Regions from separate parts of the Vibrio ostreae genome, predicted to be linked through region 2. Evidence: predicted binding sites of a transcription regulator. Region 2 holds the regulator's gene; the other holds the start of a gene.
What was found. The regulator MetJ, encoded in region 2, represses methionine synthesis genes. The targets are predictions, from matches to a motif close to TTAGACNTNTANANGTCTAA.
Positions count from the first base shown of each region.

Region 1 (3,293 bases), 690 kb from region 2:
CTGGTCACACGGGCGCCACGTGCTCATGTTTGGTGTCATACGCAGTGACGCGATCTGCTCGACCGGTTGGTGAGTCGGGCCATCTTCACCCAGACCGATGGAGTCGTGAGTGTAGACCTGGATGTTCTGAATCTTCATCAGCGCCGCCATACGCATCGCGTTACGTGCGTATTCCATGAACATCAGGAAAGTCGCGCCGTAAGGCACGAAACCACCGTGCAGGGCAATACCGTTGATGATGGCGGTCATACCGAATTCACGTACACCATAGTGGATGTAGTTTCCGGCGAAATCTTCGTGAGTCAGCGACTTAGAGCCAGACCACATGGTCAGGTTAGACGGAGCCAGGTCGGCTGAGCCGCCCATGAATTCAGGCAGGATCTTACCGAACGCTTCCAGCGCGTTTTGGGACGCTTTACGTGACGCAATGTTGGCCGGATTGGCTTGCAGATCAGCAATCACTGCGCTGGTCACTTGTTCCCAGTCAGCCGGCAGATCACCGGCCATGCGGCGCTGGTATTCCGCCGCTTCGGCCGGGTAAGCCTCAGCGTAGGCTGCAAATTTTTCATTCCAGGCGGCTTCTTTGGCTGCACCGGCTTCTTTGGCATCCCACTCGGCGTAGATATCGGCCGGGATTTCAAACGCGCCGTATTCCCAACCGAGGAATTCACGCGCAGCTTTGATTTCGTCTGCGCCCAGCGGAGCGCCGTGACAGTCGTGTGAGCCCGCTTTGTTTGGTGAACCAAAACCGATGATGGTCTTGGTACAGATCAGGGTCGGACGACCGGTTTCCGCCTGTGCGGCTTCGATAGCTGCATTAATCGCTTCTGGATCGTGACCGTCTACTGCCGGGATAACGTGCCAGCCGTAAGCTTCGAAACGTTTTGGCGTATCGTCAGAGAACCAGCCTTCAACGTGACCGTCGATAGAGATGCCGTTGTCATCCCAGAAGGCAATCAGTTTGCCCAGACCGAGCGTACCGGCCAGAGAACATGCTTCGTGCGAGATGCCTTCCATCAGACAGCCGTCGCCCAGGAATGCATAAGTAAAGTGGTCAACGATGTCGTGACCTTCTTTATTGAACTGCGCGGCCAGCGCTTTTTCCGCAATCGCCATACCCACGGCGTTAGTGATACCCTGACCCAGCGGACCTGTGGTGGTCTCGATGCCTGGTGCGTAACCGTATTCAGGGTGACCCGGGGTTTTCGAGTGCAGCTGACGGAAGTTTTTCAGGTCGTCGATTGACAGCTCGTAGCCACTCAGGTGCAGCAGAGAGTAGATCAGCATAGAGCCGTGGCCATTGGACAGCACGAAGCGGTCACGGTCAGCCCAGTTCGGGTTTTGCGGGTTGTGGTTCAGGTGACTGCGCCACAGCACTTCAGCGATGTCAGCCATCCCCATCGGGGCGCCTGGGTGACCAGAGTTAGCCTGTTGTACACCATCCATGCTCAGCGCGCGGATTGCGTTAGCCAGTTGTTTACGGGAAGACATGTCAGCTCCTAAAGCAATATGCGAAAAATATCCGTCGGTCGCCAATTGACCTCACCAAGCCGCTTTCAGGGCGTGACGTTGAGGTCAATCGGGGAGAAAATTGGCCGATATTGTCGCAAAGCCGGATCGGCACTGCAAACCTTTTGCTGGCGCTTTGTTCCAATTTTGCAATGCTTTACGACATATTGATGCACAAAGCCTGCAAAAGTCCTGCCGATAAGCAAACGTTTGGTTAGCAATCATTCAAAAAAAGAGCTTGTAATTTAAGCATTCAAAACTAGAATAGACGTCTAGATGTAGAAACGCCTACATAATGAACGATTTTACAGAGCAGTGACCACGGCGCACTGCTCTTTTGATTATAGAATTGGAGCAATCATGGCTAAGCACCTGTTTACTTCTGAATCAGTATCAGAAGGCCATCCGGATAAAATCGCAGACCAAATCTCTGATGCGGTTTTAGATGCCATTTTGGAACAAGATCCAAAAGCACGTGTTGCTTGTGAAACTTACGTGAAAACCGGCATGGTTATGGTCGGTGGTGAAATCACCACTTCAGCTTGGGTTGATATCGAAGAGCTGACGCGTGAAACCGTACGTGAAATTGGCTACACCCACTCAGACATGGGTTTCGATGCGGACTCTTGTGCGGTACTGAACACCATCGGTAAACAGTCTCCAGACATCAACCAGGGCGTCGACAAATCTGACCCTAAAGAACAGGGCGCCGGCGACCAGGGCATCATGTTCGGTTATGCATGTAACGAAACTGACGTGCTGATGCCTGCACCAATTACATACTCTCACCGTCTGGTTGAGCGTCAGGCGAAAGTGCGTAAGAACGGCACCCTGCCGTGGTTGCGTCCGGATGCAAAATCTCAGGTCACTTTCCAGTACGACCAGGGCAAGATCGTCGGTATCGACGCGGTGGTTCTGTCAACGCAACACTGTGATTCAATCTCTACCCCGGATCTGCGTGAAGCGGTGATGGAAGAGATCATTAAGCCGGTTCTGCCAGCTGAATGGCTGAACAAAGAGACAAAATTCTTCATCAACCCAACCGGCCGTTTCGTTATCGGTGGTCCTATGGGTGACTGTGGCCTGACCGGTCGTAAGATCATCGTTGATACTTACGGCGGCGCAGCACGTCACGGTGGTGGTGCATTCTCTGGTAAAGATCCATCAAAAGTAGACCGCAGTGCAGCGTACGCCGCGCGTTACGTAGCGAAAAACATTGTTGCTGCCGGTATGGCTGACCGCTGTGAGATCCAGCTGTCTTACGCTATCGGTGTTGCGGATCCAACCTCAATCATGGTGGAAACGTTCGGTACTGAAAAAGTCTCACACGACATCATCATTGAAGCGGTACGTCAGTTCTTCGATCTGCGTCCGTACGGTCTGCAAGAGATGCTGAACCTGCTGCAACCTATCTACAAGAAGACCGCAGCATACGGTCACTTCGGCCGCGAAGAGTTCCCTTGGGAAGCCACTGACAAAGCCGCTGAACTGCGTGACTTCGCGGGTCTGAAATAAGTTCTTTCAACGGACATAAGTTCAGCCAGCGCACATCATAAAGCGCCACATTTCAAAGCCCTTGCCATCGCGCCAGGGCTTTTTTATTCCCCCTCTTTCTTGCCCGCTTACTTGCCCGCTTAGCTCGCTGCCTATCAGTGCTTTCAATCTGCTATTGCCTGGTTAAATTTTATTCGTTTATTTGTGTTTTTGCTGCACGTCAGCAATAGTTAATACGAACAGACTGAATAGTTAACACCAACAGACGCAATCGTTCATACCAACAGACG
Region 1 is NZ_CP076643.1:2,304,037-2,307,329, forward strand. Features, by position in the region: gene tkt (transketolase) at 1-1,491, opposite strand, end outside; gene metK (methionine adenosyltransferase) at 1,870-3,024, shown strand.
Region 1: metK (methionine adenosyltransferase) is a predicted target of MetJ. The motif match lies at 1,774-1,793, and genes of this name have one in related genera.

Region 2 (3,293 bases):
CCACCCAGAATACAAAGAAGTAAATGCAAGCTGCTCTTGCGGCAACACTTTCGTTTTCAAATCTACTCTAGGTAAAGAAGAAATGCACCTGGACGTATGTGACAAGTGCCACCCATTCTACACTGGTAAGCAACGTGTTGTTGACACTGGCGGCCGTGTTGATCGCTTCAACAAGCGTTTCGGCGCACTGTCAAGCAAGAAGTAATTTTTACTTTACGCGAAGATTTCAAAAAGGACGCTACGGCGTCCTTTTTTGATGCCTGCCATCTGCCCGTCCCCCCGCTCTACGACTAAAGTCTACCCTGATCACAAAACAGCTGGTCTTATCAGCCAAAAACTCACGCATTTTGTACGATTATACAGCACCCCTGCCTAGTCACTATTTCAGGCATCAACTAAAATGTGCGCCCCTTTTCCAAAAATAATAAGAGAACCTCCCCTATGTCCGACGACAATCGTCAACAATTAAGCGCGGAAGAAGCCTTCCGCCAACGTGCTCTGGATTACCACGCGCAGCCGACCCCGGGTAAAATCGCGGTCTCGATCACCAAACCGGCTGACTCAGCCACTGATCTGGCGTTAGCTTACAGCCCGGGCGTGGCAGAACCGGTACGTGAAATCGCTCAGAATGTCGATAACGTTTACAAATACACCGCCAAAGGCAACACAGTGGCGGTGATCTCAAACGGTACCGCAATCCTTGGCCTGGGTAACCTGGGGCCAATGGCCTCTAAACCGGTCATGGAAGGTAAAGCGCTGCTGTTCAAACGTTTTGCCGGCCTCGACTCCATTGATATTGAAGTAAAACACCGCACCATCGATGAGTTTATCGACACCGTCGCTAACATCGCTGACACCTTTGGCGGTATCAACCTGGAAGACATCAAAGCGCCGGACTGTTTTGAGATCGAGCGTCGCCTGATTGAACGTTGTGACGTGCCAGTGTTCCACGATGACCAGCACGGCACGGCGATCGTGACCGCAGCAGGCATGCTGAACGCGATTGAACTGCAAGGCAAAGAACTGTCTGAGTGTGTGATTGTCTGTCTGGGTGCGGGTGCCGCAGCGGTAGCGTGTATGGAACTGCTGATTAAGTGCGGTGCGATGCGTGAGAAGATTTACATGCTCGACCGTAAAGGTGTCATCCACACCCGTCGTGACGATCTGAACCAGTACAAGCAACTGTTTGCCAACAACACCGACAAACGCACCCTGGAAGATGTGATTGCCGGCGCGGATCTGTTCCTGGGTGTATCAGGCCCGAACCTGCTGTCCGCCGACGCGCTGAAGCTGATGGCTGACAAGCCTGTGGTGTTCGCCTGCTCTAACCCGGATCCGGAAATCAAACCTGAGCTGGCTCACGCGGTGCGTGACGACCTGATCATGGGCACCGGACGCAGTGACTACCCGAACCAGGTCAACAACGTGCTGTGTTTCCCGTTCATCTTCCGCGGCGCGCTGGATGTACGTGCCAGCGAAATCAATGATGAGATGAAACTGGCGGCGGTCGAAGCGATTCGTCAACTGGCGAAAGAAGAGGTGCCGGCAGCCGTACTACAAGCCGCAGGCAGTGACAGCCTGACCTACGGTCATCAATACATTATTCCTAAGCCCATGGATCCACGCCTGCTGCCCCGCGTGGCTAAGGCAGTCGCACAAGCTGCGGTTGACTCTGGTGTCGCACGGATCGAGATGCCGCATAACTATATGCAAGATTAGTAAGCAGCATGCCGGATAAACACTCCGGTGACGGAAGCGTTGATCCTTGCGGGTTAACAATGCCCTGATGCTTAAAAATGATCTGAGAGCTAACAATGCAAAAACCCTGGTCAGTAACCAGGGTTTTTTTATGCTGATGCGGTGCACAGCGACTTAGTCGTCGTATGCCTCAAACTCGATACCCATCGCCGTCATCAGCGCTTTGGCCTCGGTCGGAATATCATCCGGACGGTCTTTACGCAGGTCTTCGTCGGTTGGCAGCGGCTGACCGGTGTAAGCATGCAGAAACGCTTCACACAGCAGTTCACTGTTAGTGGCATGACGTAAATTATTGATCTGTCGACGAGTACGTTCATCCGTCAGCACTTTAAGTACCTTAAGCGGAATCGAGACAGTGATCTTTTTGACCTGCTCGTTCTTCTTCCCATGTTCCGCGTACGGGCTAATATATTCGCCGTTCCAGTCTGCCATTGCGCACCTTCGTAAATTTGAATTCGAGTTGAGTTTTTCAAAGACCTCAATTTTAGCGGGATTTACTGCCATAAGCAAAGACATATAGACGTCTAGAAGTGTTGACGTCTTCTTTTTTGAGCAGTAAAGTGTGATGTTATTCACCGGAGTGAACATTTGCTTCACCGCTCACCCCGGAATTGGATTTACACATCGCCCGGAATTGTTTGAAATCCCAATAGCAGCTATGCCAATGCTTACCATTGCCCGCTCTGTAGCCCGATTCGCTCGGTGACAGAGCTCAGGGAATCAACCATTCAGGAAACACCAGACAGGAAAGGAAACGCTCATGACCAATCGCAAGCCAGCCACCATCGCGGTTCGCACCGGTATTGAATCTGACACCCAGTACCACGCCGTTGTTCCACCCATTTATCTCTCAACCAACTATGGCTTTCCTGCATTTGGTGAAGTGCCAAAATACGACTACACCCGCTCCGGCAACCCGAACCGTGGCCTGCTAGAACAAGCCCTGTCTGAACTGGAATCCGGTGCGGATGCCGTGGTCACCAACTGCGGCACATCAGCACTGAACCTGTGGGTCTCGGCATTCCTGTCGCCGGGCGAAATCATTATCGCACCACATGACTGCTATGGCGGTACTTACCGTCTGTTCAACACCCGCGCCAAGAAAGGCGATTTCAAAGTGCTGTTTGTTGACCAGTCTGACGACGCGGCAATGGCCGCAGCTTTTGCCCAGAAGCCAAAGCTGGTGCTGCTGGAAACGCCGTCTAACCCGCTGGTACGAGTGGTGGATATTGAGAAAATCTGTCAGCAGGCGCAAGCGGTCGGTGCTCTGGTAGCGGTCGACAATACCTTTTTGACCCCTGTGTACCAAAAGCCTCTGCTGCTTGGTGCCGACTTCGTGGTGCACTCGACCACTAAATACCTCAATGGTCACTCGGATGTGATTGGCGGTGTGATCATCAGTAAAGACGCCGAACACGCCACCGAGCTGGCATGGTGGGGTAACTGCATCGGCGCCACCGGCACGCCGTTTGACAGCTACATGACTTTGCGTGGCCTGCGCACCCTGGGGGCCCGTATGCGCGTGCATGAAGAGA
Region 2 is NZ_CP076643.1:2,995,419-2,998,711, reverse strand. Features, by position in the region: gene rpmE (50S ribosomal protein L31) at 1-205, shown strand, start outside; gene KNV97_RS19920 (malic enzyme-like NAD(P)-binding protein) at 442-1,719, shown strand; gene metJ (met regulon transcriptional regulator MetJ) at 1,873-2,190, opposite strand; gene KNV97_RS19910 (O-succinylhomoserine (thiol)-lyase) at 2,519-3,293, shown strand, end outside.